3 regions of the Alcanivorax sp. genome follow, and region 3 is predicted to be linked to each of the others. Evidence: predicted binding sites of a transcription regulator. Region 3 holds the regulator's gene; each other region holds the start of a gene.
What was found. The regulator FNR, encoded in region 3, switches genes on or off when oxygen is low (the NO sensors DNR and NnrR bind a similar motif). The targets are predictions, from matches to a motif close to TTGATNTANATCAA.
Positions count from the first base shown of each region.

Region 1: a site for FNR is predicted at 5,515-5,528, ahead of KZ772_RS07425 (OmpW family outer membrane protein). Genes of this name have one in related genera too.
Region 2: a site for FNR is predicted at 5,277-5,290, ahead of KZ772_RS12950 (bacteriohemerythrin). Genes of this name have one in related genera too.

Region 1 is NZ_CP080267.1:1,606,090-1,616,561, reverse strand. It holds gene KZ772_RS07450 (M14 family zinc carboxypeptidase) at 153-1,199, opposite strand; gene KZ772_RS07445 (YiiX/YebB-like N1pC/P60 family cysteine hydrolase) at 1,469-2,191, shown strand; gene KZ772_RS07440 (isoprenylcysteine carboxylmethyltransferase family protein) at 2,091-2,552, opposite strand; gene KZ772_RS07435 (PhoH family protein) at 2,875-4,341, shown strand; gene KZ772_RS07430 (hypothetical protein) at 4,493-5,494, opposite strand; gene KZ772_RS07425 (OmpW family outer membrane protein) at 5,628-6,311, shown strand; gene glpE (thiosulfate sulfurtransferase GlpE) at 6,459-6,779, opposite strand; gene rhlB (ATP-dependent RNA helicase RhlB) at 6,754-8,010, opposite strand; gene KZ772_RS07410 (DUF1145 domain-containing protein) at 8,154-8,414, shown strand; gene KZ772_RS07405 (DUF938 domain-containing protein) at 8,428-9,015, opposite strand; gene KZ772_RS07400 (SDR family NAD(P)-dependent oxidoreductase) at 9,022-9,861, opposite strand; gene KZ772_RS07395 (lysophospholipid acyltransferase family protein) at 10,105-10,472, opposite strand, start outside.
Region 2 is NZ_CP080267.1:2,774,204-2,784,675, reverse strand. It holds gene KZ772_RS12980 (FAD-binding oxidoreductase) at 1-31, shown strand, start outside; gene KZ772_RS12975 (fumarylacetoacetate hydrolase family protein) at 24-722, shown strand; gene KZ772_RS12970 (hypothetical protein) at 869-2,251, opposite strand; gene KZ772_RS12965 (START domain-containing protein) at 2,187-2,798, opposite strand; gene KZ772_RS12960 (lysophospholipid acyltransferase family protein) at 2,782-3,465, opposite strand; gene KZ772_RS12955 (histone deacetylase) at 3,541-4,638, opposite strand; gene KZ772_RS12950 (bacteriohemerythrin) at 4,753-5,217, opposite strand; gene KZ772_RS12945 (OsmC domain/YcaO domain-containing protein) at 5,415-7,598, shown strand; gene KZ772_RS12940 (hypothetical protein) at 7,678-9,315, opposite strand; gene KZ772_RS12935 (class I fructose-bisphosphate aldolase) at 9,656-10,472, shown strand, end outside.
Region 3 is NZ_CP080267.1:668,017-678,488, forward strand. It holds gene yaaA (peroxide stress protein YaaA) at 12-785, shown strand; gene KZ772_RS03010 (hypothetical protein) at 817-1,113, opposite strand; gene KZ772_RS03015 (universal stress protein) at 1,131-2,048, opposite strand; gene fnr (fumarate/nitrate reduction transcriptional regulator Fnr) at 2,045-2,791, opposite strand; gene hemN (oxygen-independent coproporphyrinogen III oxidase) at 2,839-4,212, opposite strand; gene KZ772_RS03030 (sulfite exporter TauE/SafE family protein) at 4,279-5,055, opposite strand; gene ccoS (cbb3-type cytochrome oxidase assembly protein CcoS) at 5,052-5,258, opposite strand; gene KZ772_RS03040 (heavy metal translocating P-type ATPase) at 5,237-7,609, opposite strand; gene KZ772_RS03045 (FixH family protein) at 7,606-8,124, opposite strand; gene ccoG (cytochrome c oxidase accessory protein CcoG) at 8,096-9,511, opposite strand; gene ccoP (cytochrome-c oxidase, cbb3-type subunit III) at 9,592-10,472, opposite strand, start outside.

The DNA of each region.
Region 1 (10,472 bases), 940 kb from region 3:
GTGTCCTTATCGAAGCGTTTGGCAAAGTGTAAGTCAGCCGGGCGGCGGACCCAATGGGCTTTTCTGTTGCAAGGTCGGGGCCATGAATGGATGGCTGGCTCACAGATATATTGAAAAGCGCTTGCAGGCAAGCTCCTACAAAAGGTCAGCGGTTAGTCGGCGTCCCCAAACCAGTGGGCAATCGCCTGCCGGGTCAGTTCTGGTTTTTCCCGGGTAGTGGGTAGCCAGTTGCCGGCGTTGGCGGTCATGGCAGTGAGGAATTCGAACAGGGGAAGGTGCTGGCGCAGTACCCGATGATGGCGATGGCCGATCACCGGGTTGAAGTATCCGAAGAAATCCAACATCTGTCGGGGGTTCTTGCGCACCCACAGCCAGGAGCCCATTTCCAGGGTAAAGGGCAGGAAGGTGTGTTGCGGTGCCCGATCCTGGGCATCGTCGTAGAGGTAATCCCACAGGTCGCCGTGGGTGGTGTAGTTCACCGACTGCGGCTCGATCAGGTAGGGGTGATGGTGAGGGTAGGTGTCCTCGAAATGCTGCTTGATCCGGAATACCTCGCCGATATGGGGAATGGGGCGATGGCTGCGGGCGTAGCAGCACCAGATGCGGTCGCGTCGGCCAAAGCCGCTGTGGCAGTCCAGGCTTATGGAGAACGGCGCCGGCATCAGTTTTTCCCGCACTACACGAACCACTGCCTGGGCTTCCGGCTCCATGGGGGCGCCACTTTTGCCCCGATACCAGGGCAGATGTCGGCTGATGCGGTGGCCGCCCACCAGGAACGGCACTCGGCCCATGGCATCAATAGGAGCGTTACGCATCAGGTCCACCCCATTGGGGTTGCTGCGGGTACGCTTCCAGATACCGCCCGGGTTGATCATGGGCATGAATACCAGCCGCACCTGCTCCAGCCGCCGGTGGAGCTGATCGTCCCACTGCAAACGATGAATGAGACTGTGCAGCCAGGACATCAGCACCTGACTGCCGATTCGCTCCACGCCATGGACTCCGCCAAAAAAACCGATAACCGGCACGCCAGGAGAGGTGCTGCCCATTTCGATCACCCGCACCGGCAATGACAGCTCTCCCATGGGCACTTCATGGACCGTGGACACACGCAGGTGACGTTCACCATGACGAATCAGTGCATCCAGATGCAGAAGTTCGGGCAGATGGCGTTGCAGCAGGTAAAGCTTGTCTTCCATAGGCGGGGGCGGGGACAGGCAAAGAGGAGGTGACCCTAACGTACGGGTGTGACGGGGAGATGACGGATGGCCCAGCTACCAGGTAAAACCAATCTGTTCTTGACGACGCCGTGCCGGATTACACGCTCATTAGCTAGAAGCTAGAAGCTAGAAGCTAGAAGCTAGAAGCTTCACCAAACCGTGACCCCGCTGTCAGCGAACTGTCACGGCGGGTTCCTAGTGTGGCTCCAGGATAGTCCTGCAACGGATAAGAGCCTGTGGCTGTGCCCATGACAATGCCTCTTGATTCTGCTTGCTCACTGCGAACCGGGGATCTGCTGTTGTTTTCCGGCCGTGGTTTTACCAGTGAGGTGATCCGGGTCTTTACCCGCAGCCCCTGGAGTCATATCGGCATGGTGGTGCACCTGCCCGGCAATCCCGACCCTCTGGTTCTCGAATCCACCACCCTCAGTGAATCGTCAGATGTGACCCTGGGGTGTCCGGTGGCCGGTGTGGCGCTGGTGCCGCTGGTGGACAAGCTGCGAGATTACCCAGGCACTGTGGCGTTGCGTCGGCGGCATGGCCCGCCGTTGAGCGACCGGCAGCAGCAACTGCTGGCGCGAATGGTGAAACGCCTGCTCCATCGCCCCTACAAGAACTATGTGCTGTGCAATGCGCTGGACGTGCTCACCGGTTTTACCCGCAAGCCGGATCAGCGTGGCTGGTTCTGTTCAGAGCTGGTGGCTGAGTTGTATCGGCGGCTGGGTTGGCTGCCCCGCCAGACCCGTGCCAGCACCCTGGTGCCGGGGCACTTCGGTTCCCGCCATATGCGCCTGCAACACGGCAAGCTGGGCGCAGTGGAATTTCTCAAGAGCGGGCCGCAAGCAACAGCCATCCGTGCCCGGGTCAGTGTTACAGCCAGCGGCGAACTCGCTGTCGATAGGCCTGCCATTGCTCTCCGAACTGCTGGGCGTGAAACGTCTCTTCCGCGGCAATCACATGCTGCTGGATAACCCAGACAACCGGTACCAGCATGATCAGCATGCCTGGGCTGTGCTGGTTCAGTGCCATGGCCAGGTACAGGGCAGTAAAGCCCAGGTAGATGGGGTTGCGGCTCAGCCGGAACACGCCCTGGGTAAGCAGCTTGCTGGCCGGGCGATGGGGAACCAGGGTGGTGCGTGCCAGGCGTAACTGGATGGCCGCAGCCAGAACCAGGGCGGTGCCGATCACGGCCAGGGCCAGTATCACCCAGCGGTCGCCGGGAAACGCCGGGGCGGGCAGGGTAAGGGCCTGATCGATGCCATAGCCCATCAGCAGGCCACCAAGGTACAGGGCCGGTGGCGGCATCATCACTTGCGGGTGCTCAAGGGGCATGGCGATAACCTGTATTCAGACAATGGAGAAAACCAAATCAGTGCGAATTCTAAACCCTATGCCAACCGTCCGCCCGTCTGACGGAAAACTTTACGAGGTTTGCTATTGATCATTTTGAAAAAGCTGGGTTATGGTAATTCCATTCCCGCCATTGCGGGAGTGATCGCGATCAAAAGCTGTTACAGCTGCTGCAACTGAACCGCCAAAAGGCTTAAACCAACGGCGGCAGGCGCAGGCGTCACTCTCGCTTTCTCAGACTAAGAGCCAGATCTGACGTCTCAGCCAAATGCTGCCCACGATGCAACCGTCACAGGGGATACGCATGGAAGAGCGCGCGGCCAGACTTCACACCCTCTCCATCAACCACGCAAGCGCCAACCAGAACGATTCAACCCTCGAACAAGAACAGCAAAAAACCTACGTCATCGATACCAATGTGTTGATCCACGACCCGAATTCGTTACTCAATTTCGAGGAACATCGGGTGGTGATCCCCATGACGGTGCTGGAGGAACTGGACAAGCTGAAGAGCGGCAGCAAATCCCATACGGCGGCGGATTGTCGTGCGGCCATTCGCCAGATCGACCGGGTGCTGGGTAGCGCCACGCCGGCGCAGGTGGAAGCGGGTATCCCCATTCCCCGAGGGCCGGAGACGGTCACCCAGGGCACGCTGACGGTGTTGATGTCGACGTCCGGCGAGCTGAATGCCCCCTTGCCCAATGACCTGAACGACAATCGCATCATCAATGATGTGGTGGCCATGCAGTCCAGGCAGCCGGAGCGTCGTTTCATTCTGGTCACCAAGGATATCAACATGCGCCTCAAGGCGCGGGCCTGCGGCATCGAATCGGAGGATTATCACAACGATCAGCTGGTCACGGACATCAAGCAGCTGACCCGAGGCTATTTCGAAGTGCCCGGTTCCTTCTGGGATCAGGTGACCCAGGTGGAAACCGAGCAGGTGGGGGCTGATACCCTGCACCATCTGTCCCACGGCTTGCTGGTCAGCGAAATTCTGGGTGAAGAGGTTTATCCCAACCAGTACATCATCGATGACCAGGGCTTCGTCGGGCGGGTGCTGGATGTGGACAACGGCGTGGTGACCTTGCGTCACTACAAGGCCGACAGTCTGCTCGATCAGGAAGTCTGGGGGCTGCGCCCGAAGAACCTGCAGCAGGCCATGGCGCTGCAACTGTTAATGGACCCGGATGTGCATCTGGTGACGCTCACCGGCGCGGCCGGTTCCGGCAAGACCATCCTGGCACTGGCCGCCGCAATCGAAATGACGGTGGAACAGAAGCGCTACAACAAGATCATTGCCACCCGCTCCACACCGCCTCTGGCGGAAGAGCATGGCTTCCTGCCCGGCACCGAAGAGGAAAAAATGGACCCTTGGCTGGGGGCCATCAACGATAATATAGAGGCGTTGCACCTGAACGATGAAAACCCCTCCGGCAGTATTCAATACGTGAAGGAAAAGGCCAATATCCAGTTCAAGGCCATGAACTATATCCGCGGCCGTAGTTTTCAGAAATCCCTGATCCTGATCGATGAAAGCCAGAACCTGACCCCCCACCAGATGAAGGCGATCATCACCCGGGCCGGGGAAGGCTCCAAGGTGGTGTGCCTGGGCAACCTGGCCCAGATCGACACACCTTACCTGTCACCCACCAGCTCTGGTCTGACCTACATGACCGAACGCTTCAAACGGTTCGTTCATGGTGGTTCGGTGCAGTTGAACGGAGTGCCGAGATCGTTGCTGGCGGAATACGCGGAGTCGTTCCTCTAGTTAACAGTTAATAGTGAACAGTTAACAGCGAGAGCTCGCGTTAGATTTTTTCTTTTCTCCAACGAAAGAGGCCGCGTCCAGACTCTGGGCGCGGCCTCTCAGGTTTTAAACTCCACCAAAGCAGGGTCGCGTAGCTGTTAACTATTCACTGTTAACTGTTCACTATCTTTTTGCACGCTTCCGACTGATAAAAGTCATCCAGCACCCATTGAATAAACGGTTCCAGCACGCCCTGTTCAATGAGGACGGTAGCGCCGCGGGCCAGGGCGGGGGCGGTGATTTCACGAACTTGCTCTTCGCTGATCTTCATGCCGTCCAGCAGGGTTTGCAGGGGCATGTCGCTGAGGGATTGAACGGCGGCGTGGATACCCACGCTGACCAGTCGGCGGGTGTAATCCAGGCGGGCGGTTTCGTCGCCGATGGCACAGCTCTGGCTGACCACTTCATCAATGGTGCCGGCCGGCACCAGCTTCAAATAGTCGGCAGGTTTCAGGGGCGCCACGCGCTGGTAGCCGTCCCGGGCCAGTTGTTCGATGCGGTCATTGGTGAGTTGTTTATTGAGCCACTGTTCGCCGGTTTTCAGGGTGACGCGGATATTCTTTCTCAAATAATCGCGGATGGATTCTTCCATGCCGCCCATGGCCTTGCCCACCATGCTCTTGCGGCCCATTTTCATCACGCTGCTGACGCCGGGCAGTTTGGCCAGGGCGTTCTCTTCCAGCAGAAAATTCTTGATGCCGGTGTAGAGCATTTCGCTGACCATTTCGCTGACCAGCGGGTGGTTCATGGCGGCGTGGACGGCTTTCTCGCGCAGGGTCTGCAGCTTCAGTACCTGCTCCAGGATCGCCTCGAAATGGTCCTCGCTGAGCAGCTCGCCCACGGTGGCCGGATCCTTTTCGGCGGCTTCCCAGACCGCCTTGCTCACGTCGCTGACCACACCCTGCAGCCCTTGGGCGCTGAGCGCCTGTTGCAGCCATTGGTCCACGACGGTGGTCAGGGAATCACTGTCTACCAGTTTACCCAGGGGGACAACGCCCAGGCTGACGCTGGCCTGAGCCATCAGGGCCTGCCAGTGCTCCTCGTTTTGCAGTTGTGCACAAAGGTGTGCCTGGTGCGCATCGCGCAGGGCGGAGATCAGTTGAGCGGATGACATGGTAGTAAAGCCTCTTTTTATTGATTCAGAACAATACCCCTGGTCGCAATCGGCCTTTCAATAGTGCCGGTGCGGTGGCCATGTGAGGGTTTCTGGTCGCTGACTCTATCTTGCTGGAAGAAAGGGGTACTGTATGCAACTGCGAGGACAAGGAAAAGCGGCGCTGCTGCTAACCGGGATGTTGATGGCCGGGCCTGTCATGGCCCATAAAGCGGGGGACGTGATTGTGCGTCTGGGGGGACTCAAGGTTGAGCCGGATGCCAGCAGTGAGACCTTCAATCCGGCCCTGCCGGCAGTGGGGGGGCTTGGTGTGGACGTGGATGACGACACCCAAGTGGGCCTGACGCTGGCCTATATGGTGACCGACTCCATTGGTGTTGAGCTGGTGGGTGCGACTCCCTTTACCCACGACATCCTCCTGGAGACCGGGGGCGGTGATATTGCCATTGGGGAAACCAGCCACCTGCCGCCGACGCTGCTGGCGCAATACTATGCGCCACAAGTCGGGCCGATGCGGGCTTATGTTGGTGCGGGTTTGAACTACACGCTGTTTTTTGACGACAGCATTGATGATTCTGTGGTGAGCCCGCTATTGGCCGGTGCCGATGCCGATGTGAAGCTGAGTAACTCCATGGGCTTTGCCTGGGAGGTGGGGGCCGACTTTGCGCTCGACGAAAACTGGTTGTTCAACGTCAGCGTCTGGAACATCGATATTGATACCGAGGCACGGCTGTATGTGAATGATGCCCGCGTGGACAAGATCGATGTGGAAATCGATCCGTGGGTCTACATGGTGGGGTTGGGCTACCGGTTCTGAGGGTGAAACCGTCCGTTCTTTAGGAGTCTGCCTGAAGGGCAAAAGGCTCGGCTGCAGGCAGCTTCCAACAAAAAGCTGATGAAACCGGGCGAAGGAAAAACTCGTGACGATGGCCACGGCACAGTTATGCGGGTCATCGTCAGGAGGTCAGGCCATTTCTTCCAGCAGTTCCGGGAAGCGCTGGCGCAGGACTTCATAGCCACCGTCCAGGCTGACCACGTCACTGAATCCCTGTTCGTTCAACCAGTCGGCGGCGCCCTGGCTGCTGTTGCCGTGGTAGCAGTAGATCACCAGCGGCTTTTCCGGAGCGGTATTGGCCAGGAATGGTTCCACGTTGGCCTGGGTCAGGTGGACGGCACCGCGTAAATGGCCAGCAGCAAAGCTGGCCGGGTCGCGAATGTCCACGAACAGGGCATCGCCTTGCTCGAAACGGGTTTTGCCCTCATCCGGGCTGATGCGTTTTGCCATTGTCTGCGTCCTTTTCGGCGAGCAGGTCCGACGGCGGATACTCGCATTCCAGTTTCATGCCGATGGCATTTTCCAGTTCCGGCAGCAGGAAGGCATCATCTTCACAGGCGAAGCTGATGGACATGCCGCTGGCGCCGGCCCGGCCGGTACGGCCGATACGGTGCACGTAGTCTTCCGGGTCTTCCGGCAGGTTGTAGTTGACCACGTGGGACACGCCGTCGATATGGATGCCGCGGCCTGCCACGTCGGTGGCGATCAGCACCTGCAGATCACCGGCGCGAAACCGTTCCAGGGTCTTCATGCGCTGGGTCTGGGGCACGTCACCGGAGATCAGTGATACCTTCAGGCCTTTCTTGTGCAGGCGGTCACTGACCCGACGGGTAATATCCCGGCGGTTGGCGAACACGATCACCTTGTCCATGTTCATGCCGGTGATCAGGTTGTAGAGCAGGGTGAACTTGTCATCGGCATTGGTGATGTAGACCTTCTGCTCCACGGTGTCGGTGGTCACCTGGGTGGGCTCGATTTCCACCACTTCGGCGTCTTCGGTCCAGCGGCGGGCCAGGTTCATCACATCCTCGCTGAAAGTGGCGGAGAACAGCTGGGTCTGCCGGTATCGGGTTTTCGGGGTCATGCCGACGATACGTTTCACATCGGGGATAAAGCCCATATCCAGCATGCGATCCGCTTCATCCAGTACCAGGAATTCCACCCGGTCCAGCCACAGGTCGCGGCGCTTGGCGAAATCCAGCAGGCGACCGGGAGTGGCCACCAGAATGTCGATCAACTCGTTCTGCAGGCGTTCCTGCTGACGGTTGAAGTTCATGCCGCCAACCACGCTCATCACCTGCAGGTCGGTGTACTTGGCCAGCGCTCTGGCGTCCTTCTCGATCTGCATGGCCAGTTCCCGGGTGGGGGCCACGATCAGGGCACGGGGCTCGCCCGCGTAGCGTTTTACCTGGATCGGGTGGCGCAACAGGTCGTTGATCACGGTGATCAGGAAGGCGGCAGTCTTGCCGGTACCGGTCTGGGCCCGGCCAATGGCGTCGGCGCCGGCCAGGGTGTGCTCCAGGACTTCTGCCTGGATGGGGGTGCAGTACTGGAAGCCCTGGTCGGCGATGCCGCGCATCAGGTTCAGGTCCAGATCGAAATCGTGGAAGCGGGTTTCGCCGTCTTTTTCCGGCACCGGGAACTGATCCAGGGTCCAGGTGCTTGTGTTGTCTTTTTGCATGTATTCGCTCAGTCTGAATGCAAGAGTATGTGCCGATATTGGCACTGGCGGCACACAGCCGCGGGCGGTAATCAGTCCACCCGTTCCTGCTGAAAACGGGGTATTGTAGAAAAAATAGCCAGCGCTGTCAGAGGATGTTTGCTATGGGCTTGCTTCGCGGCGTTATTGTAGTGTTTTGGGTGGCGGTAGGGTTAGCCATTTTCCTGGATCTGCCATCCCCGTTTGATCGCTTGCTGTTGGGGGCCGGTCTGGTGGTGGCGGTATTGCATGCCCTGGAGTGTGTCGGCTTCATGGTGTGGATTCGTCGGCGCGGCCTGTTTCACTGGCGCGATGCCCTGATGATCATGATTTTCGGGGTGGCCTATCTCAAGCCGAGGATGCGCACTATTCGGCGCACTATATAGCCCGATAGCCCGGCTAAGCCCCAAACACCAGCAGCCGGTTGTTGGCGGGCATCTCATGGTCGGCCAGCAGGCGTCGTTGCTGGCGGGCAAACTGTTCCACTACCCACTCCTGATCGCGAATGCCGCGATTGTCGTCCACATCCTTTAACCACTGATCAAATTGACGGTTGGAGTCACTGGTGTACTGGCCGTCGTAGTTGAAGGGGCCATAGACCAGAAATTTGCCCCGATCAGTCAGGTGTCGACAGCCCTCCCGGATACAGATTTCCACCAATGACGCGGCCATGATGTGGAAGGTGTTGGCGGTAAACAGGTAATCGAAAGGGCCGGCGGGCCATTGAGCGGCCACATCCAGCTCTATCGGTGGCAGTGCCCGGCTGCCCGGATCACTCTGCCATTGCCTTATATGGGGCAGGTTGGCGGCCATATCGGAAGGCTGCCAGTGCAGATGGGGAAGGCGCCCCGATAACCAGGCCGCATGCTGGCCGGTGCCGGCGCCGATCTCCAGCAAGGTGCCCGGCACCTGGCAGTGCTGTTGCAGCACGGCCAGGATTGGCACCTTGTTATTTTCGGCGGCCTGGGAATAGGGACGTTCTTGCAAGGATGCTTACTTCTTGTTCATGTACTTCTGACCCATGGCAACCAGCTTCTGGTAGCTGGTGGGCAACAGGCGTTGCATGGTGTCCACGGCAACCGCATCAGAGCCAATCAGCACCCGGCGCTTGTTACCGCGCACGCCCTTGAGGATGGTGCTGGCGGCTTCTTCCGGAGTGGTGCGGAACAGTTTCTCGAAATCCTGGATGGCCTTTTCCTTGTCGCCACCGGTAATACGCTCAACACTTTTGTCCATGCGTGCGGCCTTGGCAATGTTGGTCTTGATGCCACCGGGGTGCACAGAGGTACAGGAAACCGGGCTGTTTTCCATTTCCAACTCGATGCGGAGGGACTCGGTGAAGCCGCGCACGGCAAACTTGGCCGCATTGTAGGCGGACTGGGTGGGGATGCCCACCAAACCGAAAATGGAAGAAATATTGATGATGTGACCTTCGCCGGCCTGCTTCAGGTAGGGCAGAAATGCCTTGGTGCCGTATACCACTCCCCAGAAGTTGATGTTCATCAGCCACTCGAAATCGTCGTAGTTCATGTCTTCAACGGTGGCGCCAAGGGCAACACCGGCATTGTTGAAGATCATGTTGGCATAACCGAAATGATTCACTACGTCATCGGCAAAATCATAAAACGCCTGACGATCGGCCACGTCCAGTTTGCGGGTCATCAGCCGGTCTTCACCGAGCCCCAGCAGATCGGCGGTTTCCTTCAGGCCGGCTTCATTGATGTCGGACAGAGCCAGCTTGGCGCCGGCGGACGCCAGTTCCTGGGCCAGGGCACGGCCAATGCCAGAACCGGCACCGGTGATAACGGCAACTTTGTCTTTAAAATTCTTCATGATGACTCCTGTATCCGCTAATTCAGTTGCAAGTTGAAAGTTCAAAGTTTCAAGGCGCGGGTCAGAGCTTTTCAGTTGGCACTGCTGGCGCCTGCGCTTTTCAACGTTGAACTTTCAACTTGCAACTCGATTTGGCGACCGAGTGTAGACACTTTGTCACTGCAGAATGGGCCAATCTTGTCGAACAAGGAAGTCCCTCCGTGACGGTGGCGCCGCCGGGTCGCGGCGCTGAGGATAACCGGCTCAGAGGCTGGGCTGGGGGCAGGCTTCGCCGAGGGGGGCGGCAATGGCTGCCTGGCTCTGGTGCATCAACTGTACCAGCTCCGCCTCGCTGGAGCCCACCGAGGCGATAGCGGGGTGCAGGGTGATCTGGGCATGCTGTCCTGGGCGCAGTCGGGCGGTCCCCGGTGGCAATATCTCGAAGGTACCGGTGAGAGTGACGGGGAGCACAGGCAGTTGCAGATCCTGAGCCATTTTGAAGGCCCCTTTCTTGAACGGCTTGAGCTGCCCGCTGCGGCTGCGGGTGCCCTCCGGGAAGAACAGCACGCTGGCACCGTTGGCCAGGCGGGTGCGGGCCTGGTTGAGGCTGGCAATGGCGGCCTGGGTGTCGG
Region 2 (10,472 bases), 1.9 Mb from region 3:
CATGAACCCGGGGAAACTGTTCGATGTTTGATGAAGTGAACACCCCGGTGGATCAGGACGGTTACCAGCATCGCTGGATCGACGGCTCCCCCATCGACATTCCGGTGGGCAAGGCCGTGTGCGTGGGCCGCAACTACGCCGACCACGCCAGGGAACTGGGCAATGATGTGCCAGATGCCCCCATCCTGTTCATGAAGCCGGCCACCTCGCTGGTGAGTCTGCACGAACCCCTGGTGCTCCCCAAAGGGCAGGGCGCCGTGCACCACGAAGTGGAAATGGTGGTGCTGATCGGCAAACGGATTCACAGGGAAACCGACCTGGACAACGTCCGCTTCAGCATTGCCGGCTACGCCGTGGGTCTGGATCTGACCCTGCGTGACGTGCAGAACACCCTGAAAGAAAAAGGGCATCCCTGGGAACGGGCCAAGGCCTTCGACGGCGCCGCCCCGGTATCCGGCTTTATCGATGCCCGCGGCATTTCCGTAAAGCAGAAGCTCAACGTGACCCTGGAAATCAACGACGAGGTGCGCCAGCACGGGCACACCGGCCAGATGCTGTTCCCCACCTTCGAACTGCTCAGCGAAATCAGCCAGACCTTCACCCTGGAACCCGGCGACCTGGTCTTCACCGGCACCCCCGCCGGCGTCGGCCCGCTCAACAGCGGTGACAAGTTCACGGCGCGGCTGGGCAATATCATTCAGGTGTTCGGCTCCGTCGCCTGATGGTTAGCCCCTGAAGGAGCGCCCTTCCTGGGCGCGATCCTGCTGCCTGGGCAACCAGGCGCGGTATTGGATCATGGCCGATAGAGTAACGAAACCGTCATCGCTCAAGGGCCAACAATGTTTTAGCCCGAGCCCCAGTCAATGATTCATTCAAACAGCGCTTCTGCCAGCTTCGCCTCATCAAAATGCCTCCTACCCTTGAAGGCAATCGCATGCTCCCCCGGCTGCCGCATGGCACCGGCGGAGGGTATCCCCATGGGCCACAGATAAAACCGCTCCCCCCGTTTCGACACCGGCACCAGTCCTTTTCCATTGAACAGACTGCCGATACGGCCATCCGGTTGCGGCAGCGCACGCAAACGATCGGCGCTGGCAAACGAGTAGGGCGTCACCGGAAGACTGTCGTCCACCCTGCCGACTTGGACCAGGTAATGGGTGTCCGGCTCCAGTAACAGACTGACGCGTTGATCGCGGGCATCGGCAACGGTTCCCGGATAGAGGACAGGTTTGTCGCCTTTCATGTCAGCCGGTTTCAGGTTCGGATCCACCGGATAGATCTTGTGGTAACAGCCGCAGGGATGAATGCTGTCGTAGAACAACACATGGCCATCCGGCTTCAGGGTAACGCGCCAAATCAGACCATCCAGCGTTCCACCATAGCCGTCCAGCCAGCCGGTTTTGGGCCTCTGGCTGAACCAGAACTGGTAGTTGAGTTGCAGCAGGTTCTGGCCCTGAAAACGGGTCCAGCTGATCCAGGTGTAGCTGACGGGTTCCCGGGTGTTGATCATCGGCAAGCCGCTTTCATCCAGCTCAACGCGACCGGGCCGATTCCAGGTTTGTGTATCTGCCACAGAGAGCGCCGGAGCGTAGTGTTTCAGCAGTGCCTGGCGTTGTTCGTCATCGGGAAGAGGAATCTGCAGCGGGTTATCCGACAGGCTCGATGGCGTTACCGGCGCCTCGGAAGAAACGAGTGGTGCGAATTGCTGCCTGGCCCTGGGCAAAGGCGCATTGAAACGGGCGGTCATGGTTTCGTGGTAATCCTCGATGAAACCGGCGGCCAGCCTGGCAGTGACGGGATACAGGCCGATCACCCGCAACCAGGTGGCATAGCTGTCCGGGATGTCAGCCTGGGGCAGGGCGGCAAACTCGGTACGTGCGGCCAATACCGGGAGGCAGGTGTTCAGCAGCGCCTGGGCGGATGCCGGGGTGAAGCCATCACCCTCTGCAGGTAACCGCTGGCTCATCAGTGCCTGATCCTGCCAGGCCTTGGCAGTCGCCAGACGAATCCAGTGTTGCTGCTGGGCTTCGGTGCTAGCCTGCTGTTGCTGATAAGCCAGCCAGCGATTGATACCCAGGTGGGGATAACCCGGCAGGGTCTTCGCCTGGGCATCCTCGATGCCGGCGTGAGCCAAGGCCTGCTGCAAGGCGAAGAAGGCTTCTTCACAGTCGGTGTTAGTCTGCTCGTCACTCTGCCCGATCAGGGGCAGACTGAGCAGCAGAGCAATCAGAGCGTTGCGGATTGCGTACATACGCCTCCAGTGCGACCAGCGCCGCTTCCATTTGCCCCGGTGCCAGCCTGTCGGCCAGCCATTGCGGAATCCCGCCGCCCGGGTCTACCCGTTGCCGGTATACCACGCGGGTACCGCCGTTATGATCCTGCGGCCGCAATGTCCAACTGCCTTCCGTATAGGTTACTCGCACATGGCCGGGTTGTTCAGGCCAGGCGTCCGGTCGGCCTGACATAGTGAGCTTCACGGGATTACCGGGGTGACGTTCAAACAGGATCACCGCGTCACGACCGCTCAGTGGCCAGGGCGCCCGGCGGGCCATGTAAATCAGGGTTTGGGTGTCAGAAGGGCGATCAAGGACGGTGAGCGCTTCGAGACCCGGCATCCACTGGCGAACATGGCAGGGTACTTCCAGTATTGGCAGTAATACATCCAGCGGTATTGGCAATTCTGCCTGTAGCTCGAAGCAATCCGGGCCGGGCATCGATGTGCGGCTGACAGTGTCCGCCCTGGCAATAAGCCCGAGACCCAGTAACAGCGGCAATAGCAGGTTAGGCTTCCAGCGCATCCACAAAGACCTGTCGCAATTGTTCTGTTGTCAGCGTAGCCGGTTGAGGGGAAAGCACCGTAATGCGTACCGTCCCCGGTTTCATCAGCAATCCCTGTGCAGGGAGAACCTCACCGCTGTTGTGCAACACCACAGGGATCAATGGCGCCCCGGACTGCTGTGCCAACCACAAGGCACCGGACTTGAAGGGCTGCAGGCGACCATCGCGGCTGCGCCTACCCTCCGCAGCCAGTACCACCGCATCGCCCGCAGCGAGTGCAGGTAGAACGGGCGCCAATACTTTTGGGCCCAAGCCCTGTTCCCGTTTCACGAACACAGTGCCGAACATCCGCATCAGCGGGCCCAATAAAGGGTGGAACTGCAATTCATGTTTGCCGATAGCGACCATGTCGCGCCGTACCAAGGACGCCACGATGATCGGGTCTGTGCCGCTTTGATGGTTGATGACAAAAATCGCCGGACGCCGCCCCAGAAGGTGGCTCTCTCCATCGACCTGCAAGCGAATACCTGCCAACCCCAGGCCCAGCCAGCAGACCACGGCGATACCCAGATTGGTCGCTCGGCGCCTACCCAATGGAAGACACACCACAAACAACACCATGCCAACAATAGGCGGGATCACAAACGCCAGTGCACTGCGAATCCCGATGGTGATGTGGTTAAGCATCAGCGGGAGTCCTTACATAAAATAAACCCATCAGGTTATTACCATAAGAACAACGCTACCTGCACCAAGTGGTGACTATTCCTCCTCGAACGCATCCCGATGAAACTCCGCCGCTTCCATCACCTCACGGAGTCCGCACGCCATCAATTCCGGCACGTCGCCGCCGGCCAGCACCGTTAATATGGTATGCACACCCCGGGCGAGAGAGGTCAGGTTGTAGCCGCCTTCCAACACCAGTACCAAGCGGCCATCGCAGTGTTTGTCGGCAATGCCCTGCACGATGCTGGTGAGCACGGCGAAGCCGTCGTAGCTCAGGTTGAATGCCATGTCGTTGTGGTGGGGGTCGGTGCCGGCGGAGACCAGTACCAGGTCGGGCTCAAAGCGATCCGCGGCGGGAATCAGGATATCCCGAAAGGCTTTTTCCATGGCGATGTCGCCAGCGGCTTCCGGTAAGGGCACGTTCACCGTATAGCCCTCACCCAGGCCGGCGCCCACCTCATTCAAGTTGCCGGACCCCGGGTAAAAGGGTGCGGCGCAGTGGGTGTCGAAGAACAGGACATCCGGGTCGGCCCAGAAGATGTCCTGGGTGCCGTTGCCGTGATGTACATCCCAGTCAACGATCAGGATACGCTCGCAACCCAGTTTTGCCTGGGCATGGGCGGCGGCCACGGCCACGTTATTGAACAGGCAGAAGCCCCGCGCCCGCACCGGTTCCGCATGGTGTCCGGGGGGACGCACCAGGGCGAACGCGCTTTGCGTTTCCCCCTTCACCACGCTCTCCACGGCGGCAATGGCATTGCCCGCCGCAGAGGTGGCTGCCGGAATGCTCTCCGGTGACACGGCGGTGGTGTCGCTGTCCAGCCAGGCGCGCTGCCCTTCCAGGGAAAAGATGTGGTCCAGATAGGTAGTGGTGTGGACACGACCCAGTTGTTCGTAGGTGGCGCGCGGGCCGGACTGGAACTGCACACCGGGGATGGGCTCCTGCTTGAGCAGGTCCATGATGGCGGAGAGCCGACCGGGATGTTCCGGGTAGTTCCATTTAAAATTCAACCCACCGAGAATATTCCTTACCCGCTTTTCCACCCGGCTGGGCAGAAAGGGCAAATCCACTTGCGGATCATGGCCGAGCATTACCTCGTCATAAAACACGGTTACGCTGCGCGACGCTGACACTCGTGACTCCCTCACTGGATGTGTGTCTTCGTTTGATTCTCCGCGCCCCCTCCACGTAACGCAACAGCACGACCTTCCATGGCCGCTGTTATCCGGATGCCAATAGCGCTACGTTTACACCACCCGAAAATGCTTGCGCAGATTATCGTTCACCCAGCCTCCCAGACGCTCTCGGCCGATGCTGTTGATGAAGTCCCGCACCTCGTCGGCGTAGGCACCGTCCTCTTCGAGAATATGGTGTAGCAGCCAACGCTCCAGCAGGCGCAGTAGCTCCTGGGCCACCGCTTCCCCCTCGTCATTGCGGCGCAGCAGGGATTCGATGTGGAAGGTGAACTGGCGGTGTTTGTGGTGGTGGTCATCCAGACTCTTGTAACCGGCCCGCTCCATCAGCGCTTCCTCGAAACTGAAGTGGGATTCGGTGTAATCCACCAGGTCGTAGAGCACCCGGGCCACCCCCAGCTGGGCATCAGGCTGATCGACCAGGCGATCCAGGTCGTTGATGTAATCCACGATGCGTTTGTGCTGCTGGTCGATGACCAGAATGCCCAGTTCATAGGTCGGGCCCCATACGATGCGCATGATCCGTCTCCGGTTGAAGATGCGGCATTTCACGCTAACAGGGCTGGTAAACGGGAATGTAGATATAGATCAATGTTTGAACAGCTTGGTGCAGCCCCGATTGATGCCCTGGAAAGGTCGCCCCTACAGACGGTGGAGGGTAAAAGCTGGATAATGGCGCCCCTAGCTCACCATTTCTTAACCCCGGTAGCCCCGCCATGGAAATCAACGTCAACTTCCTCGATAACCTTCGTCTGGAAGCCAAGTTCGACGACTTCACCGTCATCACCGACCAGCCCATCCGCTACAAGGGCGATGGCTCGGCGCCCAGCCCGTTTGACTATTTCCTGGCCTCATCGGCCATGTGCGCGGCCTATTTCGTGAAGGTGTACTGCAAGGCCCGGGATATCCCCACGGACAATATCCGCCTGTCGCAGAACAATATTGTTGACCCGGAAAACCGCTACAACCAGATCTTCCGCATTCAGGTGGAGCTGCCGGAGGATATTTCCGACAAGGACCGCCAGGGGATTCTGCGCTCCATTGATCGCTGCACAGTGAAGAAGGTGATCCAGACCGGGCCGGAATTCCAGATCGAGGAAGTGGACAACCTGGACGAGGATGCCCAGGCCTTGCTGATGGTGCAGCCGGACGAGCAGCACCGCACCTTTATCGAGGGCAAGGATCTGCCGCTGGAGCAGACCATCGCCAACATGAGCGCCATCCTCGAAGCGCTGGGCATGAAAATCGAGATCGCCTCCTGGCGCAACATCGTGCCCCATGTCTGGTCCCTGCATATCCGCGATGCGGCCTCGCCCATGTGCTTTACCAACGGCAAGGGTGCCACCAAGGAAGCAGCCCTGTGTTCCGCCCTGGGCGAGTTCATCGAGCGGCTCAACTGCAACTTCTTCTACAACGACCAGTTCTTCGGTGAAGAGATCGCGGCCAGCGACTTCGTTCATTACCCCAATGAAAAGTGGTTCAAACCCGGCCCCAATGATGCGCTGCCAGCAGGCATCCTGGATGACTACTGCCTGGGCATCTACAACCCGGACGGGGAGCTGGGCGGCTCCAACCTGATTGATACCAACTCCGGCCGGGTGGACCGGGGCATCTGCGCGCTGCCCTTTGTGCGCCACTCCGATGGCGAAACGGTGTACTTCCCCTCCAACCTGATCGAAAACCTGTTCCTCAGCAACGGCATGAGCGCCGGCAACACCCTGGCAGAAGCCCAGGTGCAGTGCCTGTCGGAAATCTTCGAGCGGGCGGTGAAGAAGCACATTATCGAGGAAGAAATCACCCTGCCGGATGTGCCCGAGTCCGTGCTGGCCAAGTACCCGACGATTGTCGAAGGCATCCAGGCGCTGGAAGAACAGGGCTTCCCGGTGCTGGTGAAGGATGCCTCCCTGGGTGGCCAGTTCCCGGTGATGTGCGTGACGCTGATGAACCCGCGCACCGGTGGAGTGTTTGCCTCCTTCGGCGCCCATCCGAGCTTCGAGGTGGCCCTGGAGCGCAGCCTCACCGAGCTGTTGCAGGGCCGCAGTTTCGAGGGCCTCAACGATGTCCCTCCGCCCACCTTCAACAGCCAGGAAGTCACCGAACCCAATAACTTCGTGGAGCACTTCATTGATTCCACCGGCGTGGTGAGCTGGCGCTTCTTCAGCGCCCAGGCGGATGAAGACTTCTGCGAGTGGGACTTTTCCGGAACCAATGACGAAGAAGCGGCGCGGCTGTTTGCCATTCTCGACGATCTGGAAAAAGAAGCGTATGTCGCGGTATACGACCAACTGGGTGCGCCGGCCTGCCGAATCCTGGTGCCGGACTTTTCCGAGGTGTACCCGGTGGAAGACCTGATCTGGGACAACACCAATATGGCGCTGGATTACCGGGAAGACATTCTCAACCTGCATCGTCTCGACGACGACCAGCTCAGCCAACTGGTAGAGCGACTGGAAGAAAGCCAGATCGACAACTACACGGACATCATCACCCTGATCGGCATCGAGTTCGACGAGAACACCGTGTGGGGCCAGCTCACCGTGCTGGAGCTGAAGTTGCTGATCAACCTGGCGCTACAGCGTCACGACGAAGCCCTGGAACTGGTGGATATGTTCCTGCAGTTCAACGACAACACGGTGGTGCGCGGGCTGTTCTACCAGGCCATGCGGGCAGTGCTGGAAATCACCCTGGATGACGAGCTGGAGCTGGCTGACTACCTGCGCAACTTCCAGCGCATGTTCGGTGAGGACACCATGGACGCGGTGGTGGGCTCAGTGAATGGCACGGTCCGTTTCCACGGCCTGACGCCCACCAACATGCAGCTGGAAGGGCTGGAAAAACACCAGCGCCTGATTGAAAGCTACAAGAAGCTGCATGCAGCTCGAGCTGCCAGGGCAGGATAACCAAAACACTGGCGAAGCGGACACAAAAAGCGCCATTAGTGCTTCCTGTGTCCGCTCTGATGACGCCATGTTCCCGGGATTATTCCCCGCCTGTTTCCGTCTTTTCCAGATATACCCGGGCCTGCCGCAATTCATCCCGGTCACTGTTTTCCGACATGACAGCAACCACTTGCTCGTAGTAGTCCCTCGCCATGCCCGGTTGCCCCGCCAACCGGGCGGCTTCGGCGGCACCGGCAAGGCTGCGCAGGCGTCGTGCGCTGCGCTCCAGGGCCTGCTGGTAGGTAGCGAGCGCCTGATCATACTGGCCAAGGGCCAGCTGCAGGTCACCGAGCAGCTCCCCGGCCGGTAACAGTTCGCCCGGTGTCACTGGATGTTTCTCGGTGGCAGCTTCCATATCGGCAGCAGCCTGCAGGTTTTCCAGGGCCTTGTCGGTATTGTTAGCGGCAAATTCCAGCCAACCACGCAGCGCTTGCTGCTGGATAGCCACCTGATTGGACCAGTATGGCGAATCTATCTGCCCCCGCAGGGTTTCCATGGCCGTCAATGCCTGGCCGGCGCGCTCTTCATCCCCCAAACGAGCAGCACCCAGCCCCCGGGCGAAGTGGGTCATGGCTTCCGTGACCGGGGCTTTTTCCCAGGGATAGCTGGCAGGATCACGCAACGGCAGATCCGCCGCTGCCATCCAGTCGCGGCGCTCCAGGGCCAGGCGAGCCGGTACCGCCGCCAGCGCATAGGCGCTGGCCAGGTGGGGCTGGAGGCGATCTTTATATTCGGCCAACCATTGGCCTGCCTGCTCCGCCTGGTCGGATTCACCGCGCTGCAAGTGTGCATAAACCAGATAATCGATGGCGTGGGCAAAATGTAGCGAAGTGGCCGTATCACTGGATATCTCCAGAGCCGCCTTGGCAGACCGCTGGTTATAGTCGATCACCTCCGGCCACTGCCCCAGCCGGGTGAGGATATGGCTGGGCATGTGCAGGGCATGGGGGACTGATGGTGCCAGCTTTCCGTAATGAAGCGCCACTTCCTCCGCCTCGGCGGCCAGGGCCGGGTAATCGAAGGCATGAATCAGGTAATGGTGAGCTCCGGGGTGATCCGGGTGCTCTTCCAGCACGCCTGCCGCCAAGGCGCCGGCCTGCCTCTGTTTACGATATTCCTTGTCGTCGGCACTGGCGGTTCCCAACAACGCCAGGGCATAAAAACTGCTGGCCTCCGGATCATCGCCATATTGCTGATATGCCTGTTTCCAGCCTTCCTCAAAGGCAGCCAGGTGGTCAGCCTCACTGCGCTGCTGGTCGCCCGCATAATAGCGGCCGGCGGCTTCAATAAACGCCTCCACACGGGGGCTGCTCTGCGATGACTGGCGCGCTTGGCGCAGGTGCCCCTGGCCCGCCTGGTATTCCTCAGCGGATGGCGGGTCCGACCAGAGCGGGTGGACATAGGTCATGGCCACCCCCCAGTGAGCCATGGCGCAATCCGGCTGCTGATTGGTAGCAGCGGTAAAGTGCTCGCGGGCCTGGTCATAGGTCATGTGATGTAACAGCTTCAGAGCCCGCTCAAGTGTGGGGGCTACCGCACTGTCACAGGACGCGGAAAGACGTTGGCTAGCGTCCGGTTCTTCGGATGAGGAGGCTTGTGGCGGTTCGTCACCGCAAGCCGACAGCAGTGCAAACAGCACCACCGACAGGGCTATTCTGAGTGATTGTGACAATGACATGACCATTTCTCCCTGGAGCGGGTTGGGGAAAGGGCCATCGGCTTGTCAGGCAACATCGTTGTGTAGAGCAGGGCCGCTGGCCCTAATTCCCATATTAGCACTGCCTCCACACCGCCGACGTCATGGTTTGTGTGTCTCATCGTCAAGCAACGTTTCCCGCAACAGGGGGCCATCAACATGCTTTTTGCCAATAGCCGCATCCTTTGCATGCGGCTGCGAGTGCCCGCCGAACAGAAAGCCACAAGCAGCGCCAATGAGAGGCTCGTGGCGAAGGCGTAAATCGACCGTGATCCGGGTTTATACTGGTTCATATCACCTTCCCCGCTTCCAGGAGAACGGTATGAGCGTTCGCGACCAGTTAGAAGCCACCATCCAGGCACTGGTACAGGATGGCAAGGGCATCCTTGCCGCTGACGAGAGCCACCCCACCATCGCCAAGCGATTCGCGGCCATCAAGGTGGAATCCACCGAGGAGAGCCGCCGCAGTTATCGCTCACTGCTGCTGTCGACCACGGACCTGGGGCAGTTCATCAACGGCGTCATCCTGTTCGAGGAAACCCTGGAACAACGGGACGAGACCGGCACGCCCCTGCCGGAACTGGCCGCACGGCAAGGCATCGTGCCTGGCATCAAGGTGGACAAGGGCAAGGTGGCACTGGCCAATGCCCCCGGCGACGAGATATCCCGGGGCCTGGATGGTCTGGAGGCCAGGGTGGATGGCTATGCCACTCTGGGGGCACGGTTTGCCAAGTGGCGCTGCGTTTATCACATCGGCCATCACAATCCCTCCCGTCTGGCCATGGAAGCCAACGCCAATGTGCTCGCCAGCTACGCCGCCACCTGCCAGGAACGGGGGGTGGTGCCCATCGTTGAACCGGAGGTTTTGATCGACGGTGATCACACCCTGGAACGCTGCGCCAGGGTGGCCGAGGCGGTATTGCATGACGTCTTTACCGCCCTGTACCGCCACGGGGTAGCCCTGGAGTACATGCTGCTCAAACCAAGCATGGTGACGCCGGGCAAGAACCATGAACAGCAGGCATCGCCCCAGGAGGTTGCCGAGGCTACTTTGCGGGTATTCCGACGCACCGTGCCCGCCGCTGTGCCCGGTATCAATTTTCTGTCCGGTGGCCAGACGCCTGAGGAGGCCACTCGCA
Region 3 (10,472 bases):
AGGAGAAGGCCATGCTGATTGTTGTCTCGCCGGCAAAAACCCTGGATTACGAGAGCGAATTGCCAACGCTGAAAACCACCCAGCCCCGTTTGCTGGATGATAGTGAGGTGTTGATCGAGCGGGCGCGCCAGCTTTCTCCGGCAGATGTCAGCAGCCTGATGAGCGTCAGCGACAAGATTGCGCATCTCAATGTGGAGCGTTTTGCCCAGTGGCAGCGGCCCTTCAACAAGAGCAATGCCCGACCGGCAGCGTTCGCTTTCAAAGGCGACGTTTATACCGGCCTGGAAATCGATACCTTTACCGACAACCAGCTCAAGGAAGCCCAGAATTCCTTCCGCATGCTGTCAGGGTTATATGGTGTGCTGCGTCCATTGGACCTGATGCAGCCATACCGGCTGGAAATGGGCACGAAACTGGATAACCCCCGCGGCAAGGACCTCTATACGTTCTGGGGCGACATTATCACCGAACAGCTCAACAAGGATATGAAAGCGGCGAAAACCGACGTACTGGTGAATCTGGCATCCAATGAGTATTTCAAATCCGTGAAGAAGAAAGCCATCGATGGCCGCATCATTGAGCCCGTATTTCAGGATGAGAAAAACGGCAAGTACAAGGTGATCAGCTTTTACGCCAAGAAGGCCCGGGGATTGATGGCGGCGTGGATCATCAAGAAAGGCATCAAGGATCCGGCAAAACTGCAGAATTTTGATGTGGCGGGTTATCGTTTCTGCGCGGCGGAATCGACAGCGGATAAGCCGGTATTTCGGCGGCAAGAACAGTAGGAGCGTCGCCAGCGACGCTCCTGGAGCACGGCTAGTCTCTGTCTTCGAATTCGCTGCGGGCGGCAAGCAGGCCGGTTTTCAGGCCATCCCAGGCCAGCTCCACGCCGGCTTTGATGTCTTGCCAAGCATCCTCGCCATGGGATTCAAGCTTTTCCAGTTTCGCTTCCAGCGCGTCGCGGCGTTCTTCAATGTCAGCAATTCTCTGCTTGGCTTCCGCGCGCCACTCTTCTCGTTTGTCGCCCAGCCTGGCAGTCAGCCGATCCAGCTGATAATCCCAGTCTTCCAGCTTCTGGCGAATGTTGTCGGCAAAATCCTTCTTGTCAGTCATTGTGTGGTTCTCCTGAGTCAGGCTTGCCAGGGGCTCTGGAAGCCTTCGGGTTTGATCACCAGCACATCGGTGCTGGCACGGGTAATGACGGATTCTGCGGTGGCACCGAGCAGCAACCTTTCCGGAAGGTTGCGATGCACAGTACCGACCACCAGCACATCGATGTTTTGTTCATCACAATATCTGGCCAGTGTTGGCGCGACCGGGCCGGTCAGGATTGTCATCTGATCCTGGCCAAGTCCGTTGGCGGAGCCGAACTGCAGAAAGCGTTCGCGGTAGAACTCGCGGATCTTGTCCATTCCGCCGCTGTAATCGGGGATCGCTTCGCCCACCAGCAGAATCAGGCTGTCGTCCATTTCATCCAGCACATGGCAGGCTCGCAAGGTACCGCCTAGCTTGCTTGAAAGTTGGCCTGCGGCATCAAGCACCTCGATTGCCAGCGGATCATCCGGCTGCTCCTCGCTGCCCGGGTCCAGAGCGGCCAGTATTCTCGGGGAGGGCGACCACTGAGGGCCATGCACACACAGCACCGGGCAGGGCGCCTTGCGAATCAGTTGCCAGTCCCGGGGCGTAAACAGATGCCGGCGCAGACCGCTCTCTTCGCTGGTATGTACCACCAACATGGCGGGTTGCAGGCCAAGAATGCTGTCGCGCAGGGCCGCCATGCTGTCTTTGTGCCACAAAATGGAAAGCTCGCAGCCCTCACTGTCCGTCAGTTCGCCGATGCGCTTCTGCCAGGCTTTATGGATCTGTGCCCGGGCGGCGTTGCGGCGCTCCTGATCAACGCCAACGGCACGCAGCATGGCAGAGGAGTAGGCATTGACCAGAACATGCAGCGGCACCTGCCTGGCAGCAGCGATTTGTTGAGCCTTGTGCAACGCTGGCTGGGGTGCCTTCAGGTCACTGTCGAGAATGGCCAGAACGGGGGCAGTCACAGGCTGGCCTCCAGGTTCTGCCGTTCACCGCAAAGGCTGCCACGATCCAGAATTTCCACTTCGCGACCTTCTACGCGCAGCCATTCATTCTGTTGAAAGCGGGTAAAGATACGACTGACGGTTTCCACCGCCAGCCCCAGATAGTTGGCGATGTCATAGCGAGACATGGGCAGGCGGAATATTCGCTCGCTGAGTCCGCGGCGTTGGTGGCGGGCTGACATGGACAGCAGTAGCGAGGCCACCCGATCGTCGGCATTTTTCTTGCTGAGCAGCATGTGCAGCTCGCGGTCAGAGCGAATTTCGTTGCTCATCAGACTGAAGAAATGGTGCTGCAGCGAAGGGATCCGTTGAGACAGCATTTCCAGCTTGGAGAAAGGGATCTCGCAGACCGTGGCGGTTTCCAGGGCCTTGGCATTGGAAACGTGGTGCGCAGTACTGATGCCATCCATACCCAGCACTTCACCGGGCAGATAAAAACCGGTGACCTGTTCGTCGCCTTCATCGCTGAGCACATAGGTTTTCAGCGCGCCGGAGCGGACCGCATAGACCGCCTGGAAATCATCCGCCGCACGAAACAGGTGCTCGCCGCGCTTCAGGGGGCGCCCCCGGTGAATGATGCGATCCAGCTCGTCGAGCTGTGCCGGCGCCACTGCCAAGGGGAGGCAGATGGGGCTCAGACTGCAGTCATTGCAGGAAACATGTTGGGACACGGTGCGACTCCGGTTGATAGCTGCGTAATGCAAATTTCACCTTGCAGTATAGGGCAGGGTGAACAACAAACGAACAAGATTCAAATGATGCGACTGAAGCGATTTCTGGCCTCGTTCTGGGTATATCTGTCAAAAGGCATCACCAGGGCTCGACTGACTAGTCTGCCCTGGTCCGTGATGACCAGCCGGTGCTTGTCAACGCGCACCAGTCCCTGGGCCTCAAACTCCACCCAGGCAGCCAGGGCGTCCACAAAATAGTCCGGAAAATTGATTTGCCACTGCTCACTGAACAGCTTCATGTCCACGTATAAGTCGCACAGTAATCGCATGATCAGGTCCCGGCGCATCTGATCGTCGCGATCCAGCACATAGCCCTGTTCTATAGTGGACTGGCCCTGGTCGATGGCTTCCGACCACTGACTTAATGATTTCATGTTCTGGGCGTAAAGATTGCCAATCTGGCTGATGGCGCTGACGCCAAAACCCAGCAAGTCTGCATCGCCGTGCAGGGTGTAGCCCTGGAAATTACGATGCAACAGCCCGTTACGCTGGGCCACAGCAATCTCGTCGTTTTCCAGGGCAAAGTGGTCCATGCCGATGAAGACGTAGCCGGCATCCTGCAGAATGCGTCCGGCGCGCACGAACATGGCCAGCTTCTCATCCGGGCTGGGCAGTGCCATGTCCGGAATCTGGCGCTGGATCTTGAAGCGCGCCGGCAGGTGGGCGTAGTTGTAGAGCGAGATGCGGTCCGGCCGCAGGTCGGCAATCTGCTCAAGGGTTCTGGCCATGCTGGACTCGGACTGCCAGGGCAGCCCGTAAATCAGATCGGTATTGATGGATTTGAAACCGAAATCCCGCGCCCATTCCATGGTCTGACGAATCATTTCGTAGGGCTGCACGCGATTGACAGCCTGCTGCACACGCAAATCCAGGTCCTGAACGCCAAGGCTGATACGGTTGAAACCCAGGCCACGCAGCAGCCCTAAGCGGGCCTGATCCACGGTACGCGGATCAATCTCGATGGCATAGTCGCCACGGTCGTCTTCGCGCAAGGTGAAGTGCCGGGCCATGTAGTAGACCAGCTCGGTGATCTGGGCGTCACTGAGAAATGTGGGGGTGCCGCCACCCCAATGGATCTGGGTCACCGGTCGCTGGCTGTCCACTTGTTCGGCACGCCGGCCGATTTCCTGCTTGAGACGTTTCAGGTATTCCGCCGCCCGACTGCGATTGGCAGTGACGATACGGTTGCAGGCGCAGTAATAGCAGACGGTGCTGCAGAAGGGCACGTGCACATACAGGGAGAGCGGCCGGCGAGCCGCATTACCGGCCTCGACGGCCCGGGCATAATCCGCCTCGCTAACTTCCTCATGAAACTGTGGGGCAGGGGGGTAAGAGGTGTAACGCGGTCCCGGACCGCCATACTGGCTGATCAAGGTTTTGTCCCAGGTGGCCACACTCTCTCTCCTGTTGAGTGGTTTTGCCCATTATGGCTGGCCGCGAAGGGTCAATGTTGACCTGGATCAAGTGTCGGAATGATGGTGCTGATGTGACGGGGAGAGTGCAGGCGGCATAGCGCCATGATGACCGGTATGCGTCCCCTGGCTCATGGACCAGGCTTGCCAGAAGAACACCAGCGCCAGCATCAGGGTCAGCAGCGCCGCCACTTTTGGCCAAGGTCCGGTCCGGAAACGCTGCAGCTGCGAAGCGATAACCCCGGTGGTGGCCACCGGCATCACGGTGACAGCGCCGAAGCAGAGCATCACCAGGGCGCCCGCCAACGCGGTGCCCGAGGTAATGGCCAGGGCCAGCGCCGTATAGACCAGCCCGCAGGGAAGCAGCCCCCATAATCCGCCCAGCGCCAGGGCTTTTGCCGGGTGATCCACCGGCAGCAAGCGGCGGGTCAGAGGTTGCAAGCGGCGCCACAACCCGGTGCCTATACCTTCCAGTTTTTTCAGTAGCACGCCGCGCCCCAGCAGATAACCACTGAGCAGCAACATCAGCACACCGGACAGGGCAAGACCAATGGCCATGGAAGGGCCGGGTAGCCACTCCAGCAGGACCTTTCCCAGCGCGCCGGCCAGGCTGCCGAGCACCACATACGTCGACACCCGGCCGGCACCGAACAACAACTGCCAGCCCCACAGGGATTTCCCCTGGCGGCGCTGTTCAGGAATCGAAAAGGTGAGGGCACTGCTGATGCCGCCACACATGCCGATACAGTGAACGCTGCCGGCGCTAGCTAAAAGGAAAGCGCTGGCCAGCAACGCCAACAGAGATTCCGGTGCTTCCGGCATCATGACTCCCGATCGCTGTCGTCATTGGTGGCGTCTTTGCGGGTGCTTGAACGGCCCTTTCTCTGCTCCCGGTCTTCAAACACCACTCGCCAGGAGGCATTGTCCAGATCATCAAACTGATCCTTGCGCAGGGCCCAGAACAGGGCCCAGATGGCACCGGCCAGAAACAGTAATGCCAGCGGAATCAGCAGGAGGACGATTTCCATCGGGTAACTCGCATTGCGTTGAGGGTGACCAGCAGCGAACTGGCAGACATGCCCAGCGCCGCTGCCCAGGGGGGAATCCAGCCGGCCACGGCAAAGGGAACCGCCAGCAGATTGTAGAGCAGGGCCCAGGTCAGGTTCTGGCGGACCGTGCGCTGGCAAAGGCGTGCCAACGAGGTCAGAGCGGGCAGGGCATACAAGTTGTCCTTGAGCAGATACAGCCCCGCCGCCCGCTGCGCCAGGCTGGTGGCATTGGCGGTGGCCACGGACACATCCGCAGTCAGCATGGCCTGGGCATCATTGATGCCGTCACCGACCATCATTTGCGGGCCGGCCTTTTGCAGCTCCGTGAGCCAGCGGGTCTTGTCGGCGGGCTGCATGCCGGCATGCCATTCCTCCAGCGACAATGCCAGGGCAACCGGCGCGGCGGCGGCTTCGTTGTCGCCGGTGGCCATGCGCACGCTCAAACCCTGTTCGCGCAGCGCCCGGGTTACGGCAATGCTTTCCTCACGGAGACTGTCCTGCAGCCACAAATACAGCTGTACCGTGCCATCACCGCTCAGCTGCAGGCAGGTGGTGCCCGGGCGTGCCTGATGTGGTGCGCCACTGATTCGCCATTGCTGCCCCTGAAGTCTGCCACTGATACCGTTGCTATCCGGCTGGATGGCAGTGACCAGGGGATTGCGTGCAATGTCCCGGAAAGCCTGCGCCAGCGGGTGAGGGTTGTTCCATTCCAGGGCAGCGACAATGGCAAGCAGATCGGCGGTTGGTTTGTCACAGACCGCCTGCGTGTCTACCAGCGAGAAACGCCCCTGTGTCAGGGTGCCGGTCTTGTCGAAAAGTACTCCGCCAAGCTGTGGTAAGCGCAGCAGCTGGCGAGGTGATGCCACCAGCACCCCTTCGCGCAGGGCTGTACCCAGCGTCGCCGAGAGTGTTAACGGCACTGCCAGCGCCAGTGCGCACGGGCAGGTAATCACCAGCACCGCCAGGGTATGATCAAAGGCCTCGCCCGGCCCAGCAGGCCAGTGCCATACCAGTGTGAAGGTGGCCAGCAACAGAACGGCGCCGGTGAACAGCGGCGCGATGCGGTGCCAGTCACGGATTACATCCAGCCGTTCGCGGCTGGCCAGTTCCACCTGCTCGGCGATACGGGCAATCTGGCTGTGGTCGGCGGCGCACTCTGCCTCCAGAGTAATGGAGCCTTCCTGCAGCCGGGCACCAGCCACCAGGCGGGAATCCGTTCCCCTGGTTACCGGCAGGGATTCACCGGTCAGAGCGGCTTCATCAAAAGTGCCATGACCCTCGACGATGCGCCCATCCACCGGCACCACATCACCCTGAATCAGCAGCACCCGGTCGCCGGCTACGACCTGCCGCAGGCTGACCCACTGCGGCTGATCACCACTTAGGCGTCGCACCGCACGGGGCAGGGTATCGCCGAGCCTCGCGTAGCCGGCATAAATCGCCTGGCGCTGACGGTGTTCCAGCCAGCGACTTATCAGCAGGAAGAAAACGAACATGGCGGCGGAATCGAAGTAAACGTGGCTGCCGCCAGTGAACATGGCCACCAGGCTGCCACCCCAGGCCAGAAAAAGGGCCAGGGCGATAGGGGCATCCATGGTCAGGCTGCCATTTCGCAGCCCACGCCAGGCGCCCTGAAAGAAAGGCCAACCGGCATAGAACACCACCGGGGTTGCGACAAAAAAACTGGCCAGGCGGAAAACCCATTCATACACCGCATCCGCGCCGTCGAAGACACCGATATACAAGGCCATGGAATACATCATGGCCTGCATGGCACCGAGGCCGGCCAGGATCAGCCGGCCCAACAAACGTTTGTGTTCGCGGCGGTTGGCCGCGCTGGCAGCAGGATCGCCGGGCAAGCTGACGCCATAGCCCAGCTGCTGGATACGGCGGGCGGTTTCCCTGGCTTGCGGTGCCCCCTGGTAGTCCACCGTTAGTGTCATGCCCGCAAGATTGACGCTGGCGCGGCTGACCCCCGGTTGTGAGGACAGGGCTTTTTCGATCAGCCAGCTGCAGGCAGCACAGGTGAGGCCACTGAGTTGCAGCTGCAGTCGTTCGCCGTCCGGCAGCGGCGAACAGTGTGGTGCGAGCAGGTCAGGAATCTCGAACAGGGCCAGATCCAGTTCCGCGCGGCGCGCATCCGGCGCCGGGGCTTCGTCCTGTCGAATCCGGTAATAGTCATCCAGCCCCATGCCATAAATGGTTTCGATGGCGGCAGCACATCCCGGGCAGCAGGCATCACGGCTTCCCTCAGGGGTGCGGGCGGAGAAGGCGCCAGGCGGCGCAGGTTGTCCGCAGTGCCAGCAGGGTGGTGTGAGGCTCTGGTTCATGGCGTGCTAACGTGCCCCAGGCGCACCGTGCCGTCTTCAATGCTGCCGCTCTGGTAAAGACGCCAGTGGCCCTCAGGGGTGGAGGCGGTAGCGATAAAGCGCCCCGTTGAGGGAAGGGCTCCGTCGCTACGGAAAACGCCATTGCCCTGATGGTGGAATGTCAGCAACAGATCCTTTTCCTTGAGCGTGGGGTGGCGCAACGCCACGGTAATAACGTCTGGCGCGGGGATTTCTGCCTCGCTGCTCAGCCTTGCCTGAACCCCGGCACCCACCTGGGACATCACAAGACCAATGCCCAGCCGTGCGGCAATCTGTTCCTGTTCCACGGAACGGTTAATGCCCCGGCCTTCCTTGTACCATTCATCGACCACCGGAGCGTCTGCATTGATGACTGCGATATACAGGGTTGTCAGGCCGGCAATCACTGAACTGGCTGGCAGTAAAATGGCCAGCCACAGCAGCGGGTAGCGATACCAGGGGCGGTCATCAACGTGGTGTGATGAAACGGGATTCATGCTGTTTCTCCAGGTCTGGGTCGTCCAGTGACCTTACTGAAAACCAGATGGTGGATGACTGCATTTCCACCTCGTAGGGGTCATAACTCACCGTCACTGGCAGGGACAGGTGCTGCCCGGGCTGAATGGTAAACTCGGTGCGGTTTTCCATTCGTAGCCCCTCAGGGCCTTTCAGGCTCAGTGTATAGCGATGGGTGTTCTGGCCCTTGTTGAGAATTTCAAGCCGATAGATGTTCTCTACGCGGCCACTGCTGGCAACCCGGAACAGCTGATTGCGATCGCGCAGTACATCCACCTGCAAGGGTACACGGTTATAGAGCGTGACCATGAACAAGGTAGCCATGGCCAGCAAGACCATGCCATAACCGATCAACCGGGGTCGCAGCACCCGGGATTGTTTACCCTCCAGTGCGTTTTCGGTGGTGTAGCGGATCAAGCCCCTGGGTTTGTCGATGTGATCCATGACATCGTCGCAGGCATCGATGCAAGCCGCGCAGGTAATGCATTCGTATTGGAGCCCGTCGCGAATATCAATGCCGGTAGGGCAGACCTGAACACAAAGTCCGCAGTCAATGCAGTCGCCTTTTTCGACGGTCTGCGGTGCCTGATTCCGCTTCTTGCTGCCTCGGCCACGGGGTTCGCCGCGGTCTTCATCGTAGGAAACAATGAGTGTTTCACGGTCGAACATGACGCTCTGAAAACGCGCATAGGGGCACATATACAGGCACACCTGCTCACGCATGAAACCGGCATTCATGTAGGTGGCAGCGGTAAAGAAAGCAACCCAAAACAACTCCCAGCCGCCCCAGCTGAAATTGAAGATACGGACTGTCAGATCGGTAATGGGGGAGAAGTAGCCCACAAAAGTGAGACCGGTAAGAAATGCCAGCGCCAGCCACATGACATGCTTGCTGCCACGTCGCAGCAGCTTGCTGACGGACCAGGGGGCCTCGTCCATTTTCATGCGGCTGTGCCGGTCGCCTTCACACAATTGCTCTATCCACTGGAAAAAGCGGGTCCAGGTAGTCTGCGGGCAGACATAACCACAATAGACACGTCCGGCCAGAACCGTGAAGAAGAACAGGGCGAAGGCGGCAATGATCAGCATCCAGGAAAGGAACAGGAAATCCTGCGGCCAGAAGGTCAGGCCGAAAATATGGAACTGTCTGTTGGGCAGATCAAACAGCACTGCCTGCTGGCCATCCCAGCGGATCCAGGGCAGGGCAAGATAGAGCCCCATGGTGCTGAGGATGGTGAAGTCACGAATGCGCTGAAAACGACCGCTGATGGATTTAACCTGTATCCGTTTGCGTTTGGCATACAGGCTGATGGGCCCTTGTGCTTCCGGGCTGTCATCAACGGTTTTAATGCGGTCGCGGTCATTCATTACGCACCTCGAAAACTGCTGGCGTGATCCGCCGACACGGCCTGTCGCAGCCTTTTCAGACTGCGACAATGGCCCCGGCGTTACGGGGCTGGCTTGTTGGACAGGCTGTAAACGTAGGCCGCAATGACATGAATCTTCTCTTCACTGAGCAGATTTTCATGCTTGGGCATTTCCCCTTTTCGCCCTTCACGGATAGTGGTTTCGATGTCCTTCAGGCTTGGACCATAAAGCCAGGTGGTGTCCGTGAGATTGGGCGCACCCATAGCCTGAATCCCTTTGCCGTCCTGTCCATGGCACGCGGCGCAGATCGCGAATTTCGGCTTCGCCCGGTCGATGGCAGCGGCCTTCTCCGGATCCTTGGCAAGATCCGGCCGGCTCAGGCTTTGCACATAGATAGCCATATCGCGCACTGCCTTATCGGTATTGCCGATGGCTGCGGCCATGGGCGGCATCATGCCTGTGCGGCCCTGGGCGATGCTGGTAATGATCTGCTCGGGCTCGCCGCCATACAGCCAGTCATCATCGGCCAGGTTCGGGTAACCCTTGGCACCACGGGCGTCCGAGCCATGGCAAATGGCGCAATTGTTGGCAAACAAACGGCCACCGACGGCCAGAGCCTCCGGGTACTGGATCAGTTCGTCCACAGGCACTTTGGCAAACTGCTCAAACAACGGATCCGTCTGCCGCGCTACCAGCGCGACTTCCTTTTCATACTGAAGCGTACTGCTCCAGTTCAGCACCCCCTGGAACTTGCCAAGACCGGGATACAGCACCAGGTACACACATGCGAAGATCAATGTGCCGATGAACAGGAACAGCCACCAGCGGGGAAGCGGGGCATTACGTTCCTGGATACCGTCAAAGCTGTGGCCAGTAGTTTCCTTGGCCGCCTCTTCGGGGGAAATCTGATTGTTCCACAACAACAGGCCCGCACAGCCGAGCAGATTGATGGCAACGATAA